Regions from separate parts of the Alcaligenes sp. LTN-3 genome, predicted to be linked through region 2. Evidence: predicted binding sites of a transcription regulator. Region 2 holds the regulator's gene; each other region holds the start of a gene.

Region 1 (6,590 bases), on a different contig from region 2:
CAGTCAGGAGGGCGCGGATGTGGTGCGTGCCATGGCACGGGAATGCGACATCCTGGTCGAGAACTTCAAGGTGGGTGGTCTGGCCAAATATGGCCTGGACTATGCCAGCCTGAAAGCGATCAACCCGCGTCTGATCTATTGCTCGATTACCGGCTTTGGCCAGACCGGCCCTTATGCCGAACGTCCGGGTTATGACTTCATGATCCAGGCCATGGGTGGGATGATGAGCCTGACCGGAGAGCGTGATGACAAGCCCGGTGGTGGCCCTCAGAAAGCGGGGGTCGCTGTCGCGGACTTGATGACGGGTATGTATGCCACCAGCAGCATTCTGGCCGCCTTGTTTGAACGCTCACGCAGCGGCTTGGGGCAGCATATCGACATTGCCTTGCTGGACTGTCAGGTTGCCATGTTGGCTAACCAGAATATGAACTATCTGGTGAGCGGGCAGGCCCCGAAGCGGGCTGGTAATGCGCATCAGAACCTGGTGCCCTATCAGGTGTTCCCAACGAAAGATGGCCACATCATTGTGGCTATCGGCAATAATCGGCAGTTCGCGGCTTACTGCGAAGCGATTGGCCATCCGGAAGTCGTGGAGGACGAACGTTTCCGTATCAACAGCCAGCGGGTCAAGCACCGGGATGAGCTAGAGCAGATCCTGAGCGCCGCGATGCAAAAGCATCCTAGTGCGTATTGGTTGGAAGCCCTGGACAAGATTGGCGTACCAGCCGGGCCTATCAATGACCTGCATGGGGTGTTCTCGCATCCGCAGGTTCAGGCCCGGAATATGCGTATCGAGCTGGCTCACAGCCAGGCGGGCAAGGTCAGCATGACGGCCAGCCCCATGCGTTTTTCAGATAGCCCAGTGTCTTACCGCATGGCTCCGCCGCAATTGGGTGAGCATACCGAGCAGGCTCTGCAGAGTGTATTGGGGGCCGATAGCCCGGAGCTGAAGCAGTGGCGCGACCGGAACTAGGCTTGAGCTCAGCTTAAAAGCCAAAACTCTCATCAGAATTGGAACCTGTGCCAGAGCCGAAGTAGGGGCCTGGTTTAGTGTTTAGGCTTGTGGCTGGAGCAGTGTCGGATCGATACTCTCGTTCGGCAGCTTGAAATACAGCTCAGACCCGAGACCAGGGCTGGTAGCTTAGCAGGGGCTGAACTTGTTTCTTGTGTTTAAGCTTCAGACTGAGCCCGAGCCGGATTTATGGTTCGTAGCTTAATAAAAAGCCCTGCTCATTTGGGATTGAATCCAAGTGAGCGGGGCTTTCTTGTCTCTACACTAACTGCTGTCGCTGTCGCTGTCGCTGTCGCTGTCGCTGTCGCTGTCGCTGTCGCTGCCTCCGAACTTATTGAGCAAGCAGGAAGGGCCAGGAATTACCGTTTCTTGTTGCGCGCGTCATTAATGGCATTGCGCGTGGCAATCGCCGCTGCTTGAGCCGCATCACGCCAGTCATCCCCACGGCTGGCGTACAGAATGGCGCGCGACGAGTTGATCATCATGCCGTTACCTTGGGAGTCCATACCAGCAGCAACGGTTGCGTCCACATCGCCACCCTGGGCACCAATGCCGGGCACCAGCAAAGGCATATCGCCAATACGGGCACGCACCTTGCCGATTTCGTCGGGGAAGGTGGCGCCCACGACCAAAGCACATTGACCATTCGTATTCCACTTTTCTGCCACCAGGCTGGCCACGTGCAAGTACAGCGGGGTACCGTCAGCCATTTCCATGAATTGCAGGTCTGAGCCGCCGGGGTTGGAAGTGCGGCACAACACGATCACGCCTTTGTCCTTGTGCTCCAGGTAGGGCTCTACCGAGTCAAAGCCCATGTAGGGGCTGACGGTGACGGCATCAGCGCGATAGCGCTCAAAGGCTTCGCGTGCGTATTGTTCGGCGGTCGACCCCACGTCCCCACGCTTGGCATCGAGCACGATGGGCAGATGAGGGTAGCGACTGCGAATGTAGTCGCACAGATCTTGCAACTGATCCTCGGCACCCTGAGCGGCAAAGTAGGCGATCTGGGGTTTGATGCCACAGGTGTAGTCGGCGGTGACGTCCACAATCGCTTTGCAGAACTCATAAATCGCGCCGGGTTTGCTGGCCAATTCCAAAGGCAAGCGGGCAGGGTCTGGGTCCAGACCCACCATCAACATGGATTGGTTGTCCGTCCAGGCACGGTTCAGTTTTTCTATGAATGTCATGGGAATCAGGAAAGTAAACGGCTATACAAAAAGCTGAGCCAGACGGCACCAGCAAAAATAAGGGACAGCAGCACGGCAGCACTGGCCAGATCCTTGGCCCGCCCGATCAAGGGGTGGTGCTCCAGGGTAATCGTATCGGCCAGGGCCTCCAGGGCCGAGTTCAGCAGCTCCACCACCAGCACAAAGACCAGTGCGCCCAGCAAGACCAGAATTTCCGCCGGGGTTTGCCCCAGCCAGAATGCCAGTGGCGTCAGGATGACAGCCAAGGCCAGTTCCTGGCGAAAGGCAGCCTCATGGCGCAGGGCTGCGGCCAGACCCTGGCTGGAGTAGCGCAAGGCATTGAACAGGCGGCCCAAACCACCTTTGCTTTTGAATGGAGAGTCTGACATGAAGGAAACAGCAGATTGAAGTGCCCTGATTATAGGGGTTTGCTTGGACGAAAAAAAACCGGATGGAAAAATCCATCCGGTTTTTGTACTAAAAGCGTGGCGATCAGGGCAGAAGTGATCAATTTCCGCCCGGATCGGGGTGCTGATGTGTGGCTTAGAAGCCGCCCATACCACCCATGCCGCCCATACCACCCATGTCAGGCATGGCTGGAGCAGGTTTGTCTTCCACGATTTCCGACACGGCCACTTCGGTTGTCAGCAACAGGCTGGCGATCGAAGCTGCGTTTTGCAGAGCAGTGCGGGTAACTTTGGTTGGGTCCAGAACACCTTGCTCGACCAGGTCGCCGTACTCGCCAGTAGCCGCGTTGTAACCGTAGGTGCCGGTGCCGCTGGCCACTTGGTTCACAACCACGCTGGCTTCTTCGCCGGCGTTGGAGACGATGGTACGCAAAGGAGATTCGATCGCACGCAGGATCAGTTTGATACCGGCGTCTTGGTCGGTGTTGTCGCCTTTCAGTTGGGCAACCGCTGCGCGAGCACGAATCAGTGCAACGCCACCGCCAGGAACGATACCTTCTTCGACGGCTGCGCGAGTAGCGTGCAGGGCGTCTTCAACGCGAGCTTTCTTCTCTTTCATTTCGACTTCGGTGGCAGCGCCAACACGAATCACGGCAACACCGCCAGCCAGCTTGGCCACGCGCTCTTGCAGTTTTTCACGGTCGTAGTCGGAAGTGGACTCTTCGATCTGAACGCGGATTTGTTTCACGCGAGCTTCGATGTCGGTGCCGTTGCCAGCGCCGTCGATGATCGTGGTGTTTTCTTTGGCCACTTCAATGCGCTTGGCCTGACCCAGATCGTCCAGAGTCGCTTTTTCCAGAGACATACCGGTTTCTTCGGAGATCACGGTACCGCCAGTCAGGATAGCGATGTCTTCCAGCATGGCTTTACGACGGTCGCCAAAGCCAGGAGCTTTAACAGCGGTGGTCTTCAGGATGCCGCGGATGTTGTTCACAACCAGAGTAGCCAGAGCTTCGCCTTCCACGTCTTCAGCAACGATCAGCAAAGGACGGCTGGTCTTGGCAACTTGCTCCAGTACGGGCAGCAGATCACGGATGTTGGAGATTTTCTTGTCGAAAATCAGCACAAATGGATCTTCCAGAACAGCAACTTGCTTTTCGGAGTTGTTGATGAAGTAAGGGGACAGGTAGCCGCGGTCAAACTGCATACCTTCAACCACGTCCAGTTCGTTTTCCAGCGATTTGCCGTCTTCAACGGTGATCACGCCTTCTTTACCAACTTTGTCCATGGCATTGGCGATGATCTCACCGATGGAGTGGTCGCTGTTGGCCGAGATGGAACCGACTTGAGCGATTTCTTTGCTGGTGGTGCAAGGACGGGACAGCTTGCGCAGTTCGTCAACAACGACGACCACAGCCTTGTCGATACCGCGCTTGAGGTCCATTGGGTTGATGCCGGCGGCAACAAACTTCAGGCCTTCTTCAACGATGGCTTGAGCCAGCACCGTAGCGGTCGTGGTACCGTCACCGGCGTTGTCGGAAGTCTTGGAGGCAACTTCTTTAACCAGTTGAGCACCGATGTTCTCGAACTTGTCTTTCAGTTCGATTTCTTTGGCAACGGACACACCGTCTTTAGTGACGGTAGGGGCGCCAAAGGAGCGGTCCAGAACCACGTTACGGCCTTTAGGGCCCATGGTGGTCTTAACAGCATTGGCCAGAACGTTAACGCCGCGCACGATGCGGGTACGTGCGTCGTCGCCGAAGTAAACTTGTTTTGCGGTCATGGTTTGAATCCTATTGAATTTTCGTTGGCGGTACTTATTCGATCACGGCGAAGATTTCTTCTTCGCGGATCACCAGCAGCTCTTCACCGTCGATCTTGACGGCCTGGCCGGAATACTTGCCAAACAGAACTTTGTCGCCGACCTTCAGATCCAGCGCCAGAACCTTGCCGTCCTCGGTTTTCTTACCGGGGCCAACGGCCAGGATTTCGCCTTGATCGGGCTTTTCAGTCGCGCTCTCGGGGATAACGATACCGGAAGCGGTGGTGCGTTCGTTGTCCAGACGCTTGACGATCACTCGATCGTTCAAAGGACGCAGTGCCATGGAGAAACTCCTGTTTAAAGATGACTTTAGTTGTTGGTCCGATTTTGGGGGGCGAGGTGCTTTAGCACTCAACCCCTTCGAGTGCTAATTATAGGGACGACTTTCCTAATTTCAAGAGCACCAGGGTCGGGTTGTTACATATTTGTCCTGGGGCGTGAATTTACTGGATGTTAGCGGGGGAGACGCCATCAGTACCCGTACTCAAGGCAATCAGCTTGCTCATCGTGTTGAAGTTGCGTGTAGTAGCAACGACCTTGAGCTTTTTCTCGATGAAATTATTGTTGGCTTTCAGGTCTCGATACCGGCTTGCGCACACGATATAGGCGATGTCATCAATGACGCGGACCTGATCCGGGGTATGCTCCAGGGCTTGGAAGGCTTGCAGCAGGGTTTTGTCTGCCGGCGAGCGCAGCAGAGTGAAATAAAGCTGGCTGGGGTTCTGGTGCTTGAAAGGATTGTTCTCCATGACTTGCATGAAGTAAGCCGGTGTTCGGGCGATGACCTGAATGTCTCCGCCCAGGTTTTCCTTGATGGCGTGATGAACCAGTTGCTCCAGCTCTGGCTGTTCCAGCTCCGTAGACACAATGGCATTGCCGCTTTGAATATAGGTTCTGACATCCCGCAAACCAGCCGCTTCCAGAGCCGCCCGCAGCGGTGCCATCAGCACTTTGTTTTTGCCGGTAGGCATGACGCCGCGTAATAAAAGAATCTGTGTGTTCATTGGTCTTTTTTTATATCGGAACCAGGTTTGATCAAGGGATATGTTCTTAACAGAGAGCGTGCTTGCTTGCAGGCAGGTGGGGCAGAGGGGCAATGAATGAACTGTGAGCAGCTTGGCCCAGGCGTCAGGGGAGAGAGTGGGTAGAGAGGTCAGAGTTGCTATTTATAGCCAGTAGCAAGTGATGGTGTCTGTATGAAAACACAGTATTTAGTTTAGCGTTTCAAGACCGCTGCTTTCAACTGAAATAGGTATGGCATGGCTTGTATCCGCTTGGCTGTGATTGAGGCAAGGAAAGGGGGGAGTCCCTGAGATGGATACTGGTCGAAAAGAAAACAGGCCAGACTTCCTGACGAAGCTGGCCTGTATTCTTAAGCTGAAGGTGCCTTTATTGGGGCATTTACTCATCCTTGGAGCGCTGATGACGGATTAAGCGACGGTAGGACGTTTGCTCAAATCCGGCGCAGGTGTCGCTGGCAGCAAAGGATCAATCGCCCGGCACAGAGCCAGCAACTGATCATCGGCACCGATGCCCGCTTCAATCAACATCCCCACGGGCAAACCGCCCGACAGGCCGATAGGCAGGGAGATGCCTGGTGCGCCCAGGTTTGAGCCCACATCGGTGCGCGAGATATAGGTGTTGAACGTAGGTACCGCCTTGCCGTTCATCATGGTGGTTTCATCATCGCCAATCGGGCAGGCGGTCAGCGGGCTGGTCGGGAAGATCAAGCCACTCACATTGGACTGGCGCAGCAGGTCTGCATAAGCTTGTTGCATCAGCGGGCGGTCTACATGCAGCGCCTCTTCGTAAGCTTCCTGGCTGATGGTGTAGTCGCCGGTAATGGCATCGAAAATCTCTTTCACATCGGGGCTATGGATGCCGGCAATTAGCTCGTCCAGACCGATGCCGTACTTGTTCTCGGCCAGATACAAAGGCAGATGCTGCAAGGTCTCGTACAGCACAATCGGCATGCCAACGCGAGCATTGATCTTCAGAACCGGGGACAGATCGACATTGACCAGCGTGACACCGGCTTTTTGCAAATCATCCAGAAAGGCCAGGGTGACGTCGGCTACACCGGCATCCATCTCTTTCCAGAAGCTGTCACGGGGCACACCCAGGCGCAGTTCCTTCAAGGAGGGAGTGGTCAGGATGGAAGG
Region 2 (6,590 bases):
CTCTGATTACTTGGGAGCTGACACCATCACCAAGGCGGGACGCAACACGCGATCCGAAATGGTGTAACCCTTTTGCAGCAGTTGGGCGACTGCGCCCTCTTCAAACTCCGAAGGCACGGCCGAGATAGCCTGATGCAGATGCGGATCAAACTTGTCGCCAGCTTGTGGGGCCACTTCTTTCAAGCTATTGCGTTCAAAAGCCTTGTTCAGTTGACGCAAGGTCGTCTCCACCCCTTCTTTCCAGGTTTCAGGGCTTTGCTCGCCCTGGGCCAGGGCTGCTTCCAGGCTATCACGCACCGGAATCAGGCTTTCGGCAAAGGACTCGGTGCCGAACTTACGGGCTTTAGCAACATCATCATCCGCACGACGACGGATGTTTTCCACTTCAGCTTTGGCACGCAGCAACTGGTCGTAATACTGCGACACTTTCTCCTGGGCCTGGGCCAATTCGGTCGCCAGATCAGCCGAACACTCTTCAGGCTGCTGGGCCAAAATCTCTGGCTGGTCTTGCTCGACGGTGCCCGTTTGCGCCTGCTCAGGCGTGTTTTCCGTCACTTCCCCGTCCAGAGGCTTATTGGGATCGGCGTGTGTAGCCATTCGATTTTTCTCCACTACAGAATTCGTTGATCGCATAAAAATGGGGGCATCTGCCCCCAGTTCAAGACCTGCTTTCGTATTTTGCTCGCTCGGCCCGTTTAAACCTTCCCTGGCCACTACTGGGCTGACACCAGACGGCTGGGCAACCAGCCTCCCAAATGCTGCACAGCCAGCCGTCCCAGACCTTCGATCCATTGCGGGTCGTCATTCAGGCAAGGAATGTAATGGAACTCGCGACCGCCCTCTTCCAAAAAGGCGTCGCGACACTCCACCTGAATCTCCTCCAGGGTTTCCAGGCAATCTGCCAAGAAACCGGGGCAAACGGCATCGACACGTCCTACCCCCTGCTTACCCCACTCACGCAAGGTAGGCTCGGTGTACGGCTCCAGCCAGCGCTGCGCACCAAAGCGACTTTGAAAAGCCATGTGGACTTCTACAGCAGGCTCATCGAGCGCCGCACGCAAGGCATTGGCCGTTTCACGGCAATCGCGATAATAAGGGTCACCCAGTTCCACGCAGCGGCGTGGCAAACCGTGAAAACTCAATAACAAGCGCTCTGGCTTGCCATGTTCATCCCAATAACGACGAATCAGCGCTGCCAAGGAACCAATGTAATCCGGGTGCGTGTGATAGCGCTTGAGAAAACGCAGCTCTGGCTGATTGCGCTGTTTGCCCAGATGCGCCGCGACACAATCGACCGCTGTCGCGGTCGTGCTGGCTGCATATTGTGGATAGAGGGGCAAACTCAAAATCCGCTCGCAACCTGCAGCTTTCAATTTATCCAGTCCGCTGGCAATGGACGGGTTGCCATAACGCATCCCCAGTTCCACCTTCACATCGTGGCCCTGCGAGTGCAACAACTTTTGTAAACCATCGGCCTGGGCCTGGCTATAGACCAGCAAGGGGGCGCCCTGCGGCAACCAGATGTCTTTGTAACGCGGCGCCAGCTTGCTGGGACGGCGGGGCAAAATGAATAGGCGCAAAATAATCTGCCAGACCGGCTGCGGGATTTCAATTACCCGAGGATCAGACAGAAACTCGCCCAGATAACGGCGAATGGATGCCGCATCGGGCTGATCCGGCGTACCCAGATTGACCAGCAAGATACCGACCGGCCCAGCCTGGCGTACCGGAGCCTGGTCATTGAACATATCGGCGTCCTGCTCTTCGGGCAAATAAGGAGAAGCAAACAACTTGGGCATGATGATTAATACCTTAGACAGCCAGCAAACCTTCCGCCTGCCAACAGGTTGAAGATCTATCCATTAACTGGCCGAGTGATGGCTCAGGGCATTGGACAATAGCCGAGCCGTAATGTCCACGATCGGAATCACACGATCATACGCCATCCGCGATGGCCCGATCACACCCAGCGTACCCACGACTTTGCCGTCCACTCCATACGGGGCGGTAATCACAGAGACATCATCCAGCGGCAGGAGCTGGGAGTCTCCGCCGATATAAATCTGCACCCCTTCAGCCTGGCTGGACACATCCAGCAGATGCAACAGATCGGTTTTTTTCTCGAACAGGGAAAACAGACGGCGCAAACGATCCATGTCCGCCACCATTTCCGAGACATTTAACAACTTGCTCTCGCCAGCGATCACCACGGCCTCCTCACTGTCAGGCTGATGGCTGCCTACATCCACCGCTTGCTGCATCAGGCGCGAAATGTCCGCCTGCAAAGAGCTAAGCTCCTGCGACAAGGCCAGCTTGACCGACTCAAAAGACAGGCCAGAGAAATGCTGATTGAAAAAGTTGCTGGCCTCGACCAGCTCCTGCTCCAGGTAATCACGCGGCACAAACAGGATACGGTTTTGCACATCGCCATCTGGTGTGACGATAATCAGCAACACCCGCTTGTCGGACAGGCGAATAAACTCAATCTGCCGGAAGGTCTGCGCTTTTTTCGGTGCCAGCACCACGCCAGCAAACTGCGACAGATTCGACAGCAAGGCAGCGGCGGAACTGACCGCCCGGTTGGGTTCATCAAAAGGCAGATACTGGCTAAGGTTGCGAGCATCAGGCCGCTCGAAACGCTCTGCCGCTAATAGACGATCCACAAACAAGCGGTAACCCTTGGGCGTGGGAATACGCCCCGCCGAGGTGTGCGGGCTGTGAATCAGTCCCAAGCCTTCCAACTCGGCCATCACATTTCGAATGGTGGCCGGAGAAAAATCAAAAACGGTCGATAAGGTACGAGACCCTACCGGCTGACCATCGGCGATGTAACGCTCGATCAGCACCTTCAACAAGGCATTTGCTCTGTCATCCATGTCGCGTACGTCACTTAAAAACACCAGCACTGCATGATAAAGGGGAGAATCTTACAGCCAAGCCTAGAGTGGCAACTCTATAATCCACTGATCGCCATTATTTCATTAATCTTAAGGTTTTCGCCCCATGCATTTCAAAACGGTTGCCATTGTTGGCAGATACCAGGACTCCGGCTTGGATGCGCCCATCCGATCGCTGGCCAATACCCTGGTCAGCACTGGTTGCTCGGTATTGCTTGAGGCCACAACCGCCCAGAATGCCGGTATTACCGAATTTCCCATCGGCGATTATGCCCAAATTGGCGAACACGCCGATCTGGCTATCGTGATGGGCGGCGACGGCACCATGATAGGCGCGGCTCGCGAATTAGCCCACAGTAAAGTCCCCCTGATCGGAATCAACCATGGTCGCCTGGGCTTTATTACCGATATTCCCTTGAATGACGCCAACGACGCCTTGCTGAGCGTTCTCAAAGGCGAGTATGACGTTGAAGAGCGCTCCATGCTGGAAGGCCGCGTCGTGCGCGACGGACAAGTGCTGTATTCAGGCGTGGCCCTGAACGATGTGGTCATCAACCGCGCTGGCCGTGGCGGCATGATCGAGCTGCGCGTAGAACTGGATGGTGTATTCATGTATCGCCAGCGCTCGGACGGCCTGATCATCTCCACTCCCACCGGCTCGACCGCCTATGCTTTGGCCGCCAGCGGCCCCTTGCTGCACCCGTCCCTGAAAGCCTTTTTGCTGGTGCCTGTCGCGCCGCAAACCCTGTCTAACCGGCCCATCGTGCTACCCGACACAGGTACCTTGAACTTGACCATTACGGCACTGGGCCGGGTGGAATCAGGTGGCAGTGTGCACTTTGACATGCAAACCTGGTCCGACTGTCAGCAGGGAGACCGCATTGATGTGCGTCGCTCCCAGGACACCATTCGCTTTATCCATCCCAAGGGCTACAGCTTTTTTTCCACTCTGCGCCAAAAACTGGGCTGGAATCACATCCCTTTGCCTAACGACGAAAACGAATAAACCTCTATGCTCCGTACCCTGCACGTTCGAGACTTTGTCATCGTGGATCAAGCCACGATTGATTTCGACACCGGCTTCACGGTCTTTTCCGGGGAGACCGGCGCTGGCAAATCCATCCTGATTGACGCGCTCTCCCTGGTTCTGGGAGCACGCGGCGATGCCAAAGCCATACGCGAAGGCTGCACACGCACTGAAGTCAGCGCACACTTCGATTGCGAACAAGACATTCAGCGCTGGCTGAGCGAGCGTGACTTCGATGTTTCGGACGAGTTGATCTTGCGTCGTCTGATTGACCTGCAAGGGCGCAACCGCAGCTACATCAACGGCAGCGCAGCAACCTTGACCCAGTTGCGTGAGCTGGGCGAATTGCTGGTGGATATTCACGGCCAGCACGCACATCAAAGCCTGATGAATCCTCAAAGTCAGTACGATCTGCTCGATAGCCAAGGCGGCCATTTGCCACTGGCGCGTCAAGTGGCACAATCCTGGCAGCAATTGAGTCAGGCGCGCAAAGCCGTCGAACAAGCCAGCCAAAGTGCGGAACAAGGCAAGCGCGAGCAAGAGCGCCTGGAATGGCAGATCAATGAGCTCTCCAGCCTGAATCTGCGCGCTGGGGAATGGGACCAGCTACAACAAGAACACACCCGTCTGTCTCATGCTCAAGCCCTGATTGATGGCAGTGCGCTGGCCCTGACCGCTCTGGATGGCGAGGAAACCTCGGTACAGCAACTGCTGGGCAAGGCCAGCCACGAAATGAGTGCCCTATTGCGCCATGACCCTGGCCTGCAAGCGATTGTGGATGCGCTGGAGTCGGCACAAATTGCCGTCACCGAAGCGGCTTCGGATCTGAACAGCTACTTAAGCGATATGGAGCTGGACCCCGAGCGCCTGGCTCAAGCAGAGGAGCGGGTGTCAGCCATTTTCAGTGCCGCGCGCAAACTGAAAGTGGAGCCCGAGGAATTACCCAGTCTGCTGGACTCCTGGCAGGAGCAGCTCGCACAGTTACAGCAATCTTTTGATTTGGAGGCCTTGCAAGCCAAGGCCCAGCACGCGCAGAAGCAGTATCAGGAGCTTAGCGGCAAGCTTAGTGCGGCAAGACGCAAAACCAGTGTGCAGCTTGGCAAACAAGTCAGCCAGGCCATGCAGTCCATGGCCATGCAAGGCGGCCGTTTCGAGGTCGCCCTGACCGCCTGCGAACCTCAAGTCCATGGTGTCGAGCACGTGGAGTTCCTGGTTGCAGGTCACGAAGGCGTCACACCGCGTCCACTGGCCAAAGTGGCCTCTGGAGGTGAGTTGGCTCGAATCTCCCTGGCGCTGTCTGTGATCGCCAGTCAAGCGGCTCGTGTACCTACCTTGATTTTTGATGAAGTCGATACCGGTGTGGGTGGCGCAGTGGCCGAAGTGGTAGGACGTCTACTGCAAGAGCTGGGCGCACGCCATCAGGTTCTGTGCGTGACCCACCTGCCCCAGGTGGCTGCCTGTGGGAACCATCATCTGAAAGTCGAGAAAACGACCGAACAAGGCCAGACTTTTTCCTCGATCCGCCCCTTGACACAAGATGAACGGGTAGATGAGATTGCCCGTATGCTGGGTGGTCTGAAAATTACGCAAACCACGCGTGAACATGCACGGGAAATGCTGGCGCGACAGTAAAGCTGCTTTTGAAACGCAAACCAAACCACCAGCGCCGCAGCAACTGGTGGTTTTTTCATGTCCGGCTGTGATGCCCTATGGCCTGAATCTGACTGTTCTTTGAATTTTCAGAATGCCGTCCTGGCTATCCTGCCCCCCAATCGTCAGATCCTGGGCCTGCGGGCCAGCTACAACAGAATTAACTACGCAAACCGGGCTTGGCCTGCTTGCCCGCTTCCGAACATTTGGGGCAAATACCATACAACAGCATCGTATGGCTCTCCAGCACAAAACCGTGATCCTGTGCGACCTGATGCTGACGGGCTTCGATATTGCTGTCGGTAAACTCTTCGACAACGCCACAATTGGTGCAAATCAGGTGATCGTGGTGATCGCCATCATTCAGTTCAAAGACGGCCTTGCCGCCGTCAAACTGGCTACGCACCAAAATGCCGGCTTGTTCAAACTGGGTCAACACACGGTATACCGTGGCCAAACCAATATCGACTTCTTCAGCAATGAGCAAACGGTATACGTCTTCAGCGCTCAGGTGTCGTTGGCCGTCCTGATCGGAGCGGCGAAAAATATCCAGAATCTTCAGGCGTGGAAACGTCGCCTTAAGCCCCATGTTCTTCAGTTCATTTTGATCGTTCATGGCTAAATTATCGCATCTTGATGGGGATGGATCTCAAGTCCGTTCTGATTGAAAACCAGCTCGTCTTGAGGCGGTTCAACGCGCAATTCATGCGCTTTTTCCTAAACCCTTATATGATAACGATTTTATTCCTACTGGGGCATTTCGTGCAGAAGAAGGCCAATTCATTCACTCCTGTCATCCGCGCCATACTCGCAGCCAGCTTGGCTGCCGCCGCCCTGAGCGCCTGCGGATCCTCCAAATGGGGCTTCCCATACCGCGCAGACATTCAGCAGGGGAACTGGATCACTGCCGAGCAAGTGGCCCGCCTGCAACCGGGGATGACTCGCGAACAGGTACGTTATCTGCTGGGCTCACCGACCTTGCAAGACATTTTCCACGCCGACCGTTGGGACTATCC
Region 3 (6,590 bases), on a different contig from region 2:
ACAGCCACCGAACTATCTTTTTCTCGCAAAATTTACGTTTTTTGGCCTCTGGCCCCGCACCCAGAGCCACATCTACACAAAGATACGACAGCGAGCCGGAATCTGCGCCAACGCAAATTCGCCTTTGACATAACTGGTTATACTTTCGCATCATGAATTTTCCGCGTCCCTTTCCTGCTGCGACTCGCTGGCCCCATCGTCTGGGCCTGTGCTTGTTGTTGCTGGCTGTGGTGCTGCGCGGAATCGTGCCTGCGGGCTACATGCCCACGCAAAACGATCAGGGCTATGCCCTGGCCTTCTGTTTGCCTTCAGGACAAAGCCTGCCCCCTGAAATGGTGCAGCACTGGGCAGCCTTGTTGGGCGAGGACACCGCTGACCACTCGGACGAGGCTACTACCAGCGCCACCTGTCCGTTCTGCGTCATGCTGCAAGCCGCGTTGACGCCCGCGCCTGTGGCTGTCGCCACACCCTTGAGCCTGGGCCACTTCCGGCCCTTCCTGCTTCCCCCGCTTAATCCCGCCCTGGCACAGGCCTTTATTCGTGGCCCGCCGGTGGGACAACGAGCCCCACCCTTTCTTCTTCCTGCCTGATTTCCCGCGTTCGGCTCTGCCGCTGCGCCTTTTCTCTTTTGCTGCTATTGCCCAAGCGGGTTTGCCGCTGGGCGACGGCTGCTCTTCGGAATTTAGTCATGAAGAAATTAGTAAACCCCGGCCTGATCAGCGCCGGTGTTCTGGCCTGTGTGCCCTCTATTGCCCTGGCCCAATCCACCGTTATTGAACAACTCAGCCCCATTGTGGTGACCGGGGTGGCTCCTGAATCTCCTTTGCAGTTCAGCACCAATCCCAAACTGCCGCGCCTGCCCCTGCCCGCCAGCGACGGCACAGACTACTTGAAAACCATCCCTGGCTTTGCCGCCATCCGTAATGGCGGTAGCAACGGCGACCCGGTGCTGCGTGGCATGTTTGGCTCGCGCCTGAACGTGCTGACCAATGGCAGCTCCATGCCTGGTGCCTGCCCGTCGCGCATGGATGCGCCCACCTCCTACATTTCGCCCCAATCCTTTGATGAGCTGACCATCATCAAAGGCCCACAAAGCGTGCGCTGGGGGCCAGGCGCGTCTGCCGGGACGGTACGTTTCGAGCGCAAAGCGCCTGGCTTTACCGAAAGCGATGCCACGCTGGACGCCAGCATCCTGGGCGGCTCGGCTGGTCGTCACGCAGGCAATGTGGACTTTGCCGCTGGCAATGCCTCTTACTATGCCCGCCTGACCGCCAATCAGGATCGCGCGCAAGACTACAAGGACGGGGATGGTGAGCGTGTGCCTTCGCGCTGGAAAAAATGGAATACAGACGTCGCCATTGGCCTGACACCGGATGCCGATACCTTGCTGGAGTTAAGCGCAGGCACGGGTGACGGCTATGCCCGCTATGCCGGTCGTGGCATGGACGGCACCAAATTCAAGCGCGAAACCTTGGGTCTGCGCTTCCAGAAAGACATGCATGAAGGCGTGCTGCGAAATGTGCAGGCCCAGTTGTATTACAACTACGCCGATCACGTGATGGATAACTACGAGCTGCGCCCCTTCAAGCCCAGCGGCGGTATGTCCATGCCTATGGCTTCCAATGTGGACCGCCTGACCTGGGGCGGCCGCTTCAGCATGGACTGGGCCTTGAGCGACGACCTGACGCTCACCACCGGCGCGGATGCCATGCGCAGCCGCCATCGCAAACGCAGCGCAATGGGGATGCAGGACTACCGTGATCAGGATTGGGTAAAAGATGCCGAGTTCGACAATATCGGCATCTTCACCGAGGCCCGTTGGGATCTGAATGACGCCAGCCGTTTGATTGGTGGTGCGCGTCTGGATTGGGCCAGCGCCCGCGATCTGCGCCCCAGCCTGGGCAGTGGCATGATGAGCAAACCCAACCCCGGAGCCAACGAGCGCCGTCGGGAAACCCTGCCCAGTGCCTTCTTGCGTATCGAGCATGATCTGGATTCCCTGCCTTTGAGCCTGTACGCCGGTATTGGTCATGTGCAGCGCATGCCGGATTATTGGGAACTGATTTCCCCGGCCAGCGGTCCGCAAGGCAGCCCCAGTGCCTTCCTGGGGATTCAACCTGAAAAGACCACGCAGCTGGATTTTGGCGCGCAGTACAAGGATGAAACGGTATGGGCCTGGGCTTCTGCCTATATCGGCCAGATTCAAGACTACATCTTGTTCGACTACCTGCCCGGCGGCATGATGGGCAAGAAAACCCAGGCCCGCAACGTCAAGGCCCGCATCATGGGCGGTGAATTGGGTGCGGACTGGAAAGCGACGCCCAACTGGACCTTGGGCGGCAGCCTGGCCTATGCCTGGGGCCGAAATAGCACTGATGGCCGCGCTCTGCCACAAATGCCCCCGCTGGATCTGCGTCTGACAGCGGATTATGTGCAAGGTCCTTGGTCCGCAGGCGGTGTCTGGCGCATTGTGGCCAAGCAAAATCGCTATTCGCAGGGACAAGGGAATGTGGTGGGTTACGACTTTGGGCCTACCGGCGGTTTCAGCACCTTGTCGCTGTACGGCGGCTACAAAATCAACCGCAATCTGTCTGTGACAGCCGGTGTGGATAATGTGTTCGACAAGACCTATGGCGAACACCTGAATCTGGCCGGGAACAGTGGGTTTGGTTTTGGGGCAGCAAGCCGCTTTAATGACCCTGGTCGCACCGTCTGGCTACGCGCTGCTTTGACCTTCTGATCGTTTTTGCCTGCTAGGTCAGATGGACTCGGCAGGCAAAAAGGCTGAAAAACCAGGGCAAAAAAAAGGGACACCTAGCTGGTGTCCCGTAAACATCCGCTTCAAAAGGGAGGGGAAGAGGAGAAGCCGAAGCGGATGTGCAAATGCCGAATTGCATAGGTGGCAAAAATCAGCAAATGTATTGTTTAGTCCGCGAAGATCAGCTTAAGTTCTGCCGGTTTCCCTGGAAATTTGTAACTCTTTAAAACGACTTAAACTGCTGCCGCCAAAGCGACACGCAACTTCTTGAATGCAGCCACTTCGATCTGACGGATGCGCTCTGCCGACACGCCGAATTCGGCAGCCAGATCGTGCAAGGTCGCGCCACCATCGTCCTGCAACCAGCGGGCGCGCACAATGCGCTGCGAACGCTCGTCCAGCGTGTCGATCGCTTCTTCCAGGCCGCTGCCTTCCAGCATGTCCTGAGCACGACGTTCCAGCACACGCGAGGGTTCCTCCTGCCCTTCGTCGGACAGGTAAGAAATAGGCGCGAAATGGTCATCGTCGTCATTAGTCGGGGCTTCCAGAGCCATATCGTGACCGGACAGACGCACTTCCATCTCGCTGACGTCCTGTGGACGTACATCGAGTTCACGCGCAATCGCGTCTACCTGAGCCGTATCCAGCGTTTGTCCGTCCGGACGCATGCGGCGCAGATTGAAAAACAGTTTGCGTTGGGCCTTGGTGGTAGCCACTTTCACCATGCGCCAGTTGCGCACGACGTATTCATGAATCTCGGCCTTGATCCAATGCACGGCAAACGACACCAGGCGCACACCGCGTTCTGGGTCAAAGCGTTTGACGGCCTTCATCAGGCCCACGTTCCCTTCCTGAATCAGGTCGGCATGCGGCAAGCCGTAACCCAGGTACTGGCGGGCAATGGACACCACCAGACGCAGGTGCGACAAAATCAGTTCGCGCGCAGCATCCAGGTCATCCTGGTCGCGCAGGCGCTGACCCAGCTCGGTTTCGCGTTCGGCGCTGAGCATGGGCAGACGGTTAACAGCAGAAATATACGCTTCGATCGTCCCCAGTGCGCCTGGATTAGACACGGCGGCGACGAGTTCATTACCAGACGCCAGGGCCAAAGCGTTCGCTTGTTGTGTCATGGAAAATCCTTCAAAGGTCAGCCGGCGAGAGCACTCAACAAGGCCCTCAAACCGCCAAAAACGTATTTCAACAATCATTGAGTTTAGCACTCGATGGTCTGGAGTGCTAAAAATTTCGAGTACAGGAATAAGAGCGTCGCAGCAAGAAAAAGTTCACTACTTGAGGGGAAACGGCGGTCAATCGGTGGGCAGAACGCCACAAACAGGCAAAAAACCGTGGCTGCCTGAGAGTAACGCCTTAATGCCCACCTGAAAATAACAAAGTACGACCTTGTTTATCCAACGATCACAGTCGCTCGGCGTGGAAATTCAGATGGTCCTGAATGAAGGTCGAGATGAAGTAGTAGCCGTGGTCATAGCCGTCGTGACGGCGCAGGGTCAAAGGCTGTTTGGCCTGCTCGCACGCCTGCTCGAATACGTCCGGATACAGTTGTTCGGCCAGAAAACCGTCGCTCAAACCCTGATCCACCAAAATTCCGGCAGGATACGGCGTGCTGGTCTTGGCCATCAAGGCGCTGGCGTCGTGCTGTTCCCAGGCCTGACGGTCCTGACCCAAGTAGGCACCAAAGGCTTTTTCACCCCAGGGGCAACGGGTCGGCGCAGCAATAGGCGCAAAGGCCGAGACGGAGCGGTACTTGCCAGGATGACGCAACGCCAGCGTCAAGGCACCATGCCCCCCCATGGAATGACCAAAAATACCCACACGGCTGGCATCACCGGGCAGGATGGTGGTGACCAAATCAAACAGCTCCTGGGTCACATAGCTTTCCATGCGGTAATGCTTGTTCCAGCCCGGTTCAGTGGCATCCAGATAGAAACCAGCACCCGTGCCCAGATCCCAGCCATCATTTTCCCCGTCCACGCCGGCGCCACGCGGGCTGGTATCGGGAGTGACCAGCATGATGCCGTGCTCGGCAGCGTAACGCTGGGCACCGGCCTTGATCATGAAAGTTTCCTCTGTGCAAGTCAGCCCTGCCAGGAAAAACAGCACAGGCACACGGCCTTGCCCGATGGCCTCTGCCAGGCTGGCGGCCTCTTTCTGAGCACCAGCCTGTAGTTGTGGCGGCATATACACAGAAAACCGCATGGGCAAACCAATCGTCTGCGAAGCGTGTTGGTAATAACGCTGCCAGCCATCAAAACAGCGGTGTTCGTTGAGCAGTTCCAGTGTCTGAGTCATAGCCCCCTCTTGTTCTCAATTGCAGATCCGGCCCAAAGCCGGTAGCACACCCCCAGGGCGGCAACGGACTCTGGCACCGGGATAAAGGGTGCAGGCAGCGGCCTGCGCCCTCTTCCTGCGACGTCTATCAGTACATCACCACCGAACGGATGGATTTACCGGCATTCATCAGGTCGAAACCTTCATTAATGCGTTCCAGCGGCAAAGTGTGGGTGATCAGATCGTCGATATTGATCTTGCCATCCATGTACCAGTCCACAATTTTCGGTACGTCGGTACGACCACGAGCGCCACCAAAGGCAGAGCCCTTCCATTCACGGCCGGTCACCAACTGGAACGGACGAGTGGAGATTTCGGCACCGGCCTCGGCCACCCCAATAATGATGGACTGGCCCCAACCACGGTGGCAGCACTCCAACGCCTGACGCATCACCTTGGTGTTGCCAATACATTCAAAGGAGTAATCCGCGCCGCCGTCCGTCAGTTGAATAATGTGGTCCACCACGTTTTCAACGTCATTGGGGTTCACAAAATCAGTCATGCCGAACTGGCGAGCCATGGCTTCGCGCTCGGGGTTGATGTCCACACCAATGATCTTGCCCGCGCCCACCATCTTGGCGCCCTGGATCACGTTCAGGCCGATACCGCCCAAACCGAACACCACCACGTTGGCACCGGCCTCCACTTTGGCGGTAAACAGCACGGCGCCCAAACCTGTGGTCACGCCGCAGCCGATGTAGCACACCTTGTCGAACGGCGCGTCGTTACGAATCTTGGCCAAGGCAATTTCTGGCACCACGATGTGGTTGGCAAAAGTCGATGTGCCCATGTAGTGGTGCACAGGCTTGCCACCGATGGAGAAACGCGACGTTCCGTCCGGCATCAGGCCCTTGCCCTGAGTAGAGCGAATGGCGGTACACAGGTTGGTCTTGCGCGACAGGCAGGATTTGCACTGGCGGCACTCGGGCGTGTACAGCGGGATCACGTGATCGCCGGGACGCAGGCTGGTCACACCCGCGCCCACATCCAGCACCACGCCTGCGCCTTCATGGCCCAGGATGGCCGGGAACAAACCTTCTGGGTCAGCGCCAGACAGGGTGTAGTAATCGGTATGGCAAATGCCCGTCGCCTTGATCTCGACCAGCACTTCGCCCGCTTTGGGACCTGCCAGATCGACCTCTTCAATCGTTAGCGGTGCGCCCGCTTTCCAGGCAACTGCTGCACGTGTTTTCATGTGGTCCACCCTCCGGGTAAAAGTAATTATGGTTACGGCAAACTCGGTCCTTCGGGACCAAACTCTTAAAGTATAGAGAGTATTTTATAAGGCGCTGCCCGGCTGGCGGCACCTTGTATGGGTAAAGACCCGCACAACGTACAGGATTGCCCTCAATACAAAGACGATTTACCCGTCAGCAGCACGCCCAGGCGCAACATACCATAGGCCAGGTAATCAACCAGCCGGCTGAACACCCCCAGACGCTGATATTGCTCCGGGTAGACTCTGGCAGCATTGTGTTCGATC

Evidence for each region. The regulator HrcA, encoded in region 2, represses chaperone genes, less so after heat shock. The targets are predictions, from matches to a motif close to TTAGCACTCNNNNNNNNNGAGTGCTAA.
Region 1: AC6I6N_RS17945 (co-chaperone GroES) is a predicted target of HrcA. The motif match lies at 4,773-4,799, and genes of this name have one in related genera.
Region 3: rpoH (RNA polymerase sigma factor RpoH) is a predicted target of HrcA. The motif match lies at 3,972-3,998, and genes of this name have one in related genera.

Annotation. Positions count from the first base shown of each region.
Region 1 is NZ_JCAPDN010000004.1:329,811-336,400, forward strand. It holds gene AC6I6N_RS17925 (CaiB/BaiF CoA transferase family protein) at 1-973, shown strand, start outside; gene pyrF (orotidine-5'-phosphate decarboxylase) at 1,372-2,199, opposite strand; gene AC6I6N_RS17935 (diacylglycerol kinase) at 2,205-2,588, opposite strand; gene groL (chaperonin GroEL) at 2,743-4,389, opposite strand; gene AC6I6N_RS17945 (co-chaperone GroES) at 4,424-4,711, opposite strand; gene AC6I6N_RS17950 (DUF1697 domain-containing protein) at 4,872-5,432, opposite strand; gene iaaH (indoleacetamide hydrolase) at 5,859-6,590, opposite strand, start outside.
Region 2 is NZ_JCAPDN010000001.1:1,590,767-1,597,356, forward strand. It holds gene grpE (nucleotide exchange factor GrpE) at 7-597, opposite strand; gene hemH (ferrochelatase) at 714-1,799, opposite strand; gene hrcA (heat-inducible transcriptional repressor HrcA) at 1,863-2,876, opposite strand; gene AC6I6N_RS07465 (NAD kinase) at 3,004-3,903, shown strand; gene recN (DNA repair protein RecN) at 3,910-5,556, shown strand; gene fur (ferric iron uptake transcriptional regulator) at 5,735-6,190, opposite strand; gene AC6I6N_RS07480 (outer membrane protein assembly factor BamE) at 6,337-6,590, shown strand, end outside.
Region 3 is NZ_JCAPDN010000003.1:487,305-493,894, reverse strand. It holds gene AC6I6N_RS15175 (DUF2946 family protein) at 153-590, shown strand; gene AC6I6N_RS15170 (TonB-dependent copper receptor) at 689-2,740, shown strand; gene rpoH (RNA polymerase sigma factor RpoH) at 2,992-3,888, opposite strand; gene fghA (S-formylglutathione hydrolase) at 4,175-5,068, opposite strand; gene AC6I6N_RS15155 (S-(hydroxymethyl)glutathione dehydrogenase/class III alcohol dehydrogenase) at 5,196-6,302, opposite strand; gene clsB (cardiolipin synthase ClsB) at 6,455-6,590, opposite strand, start outside.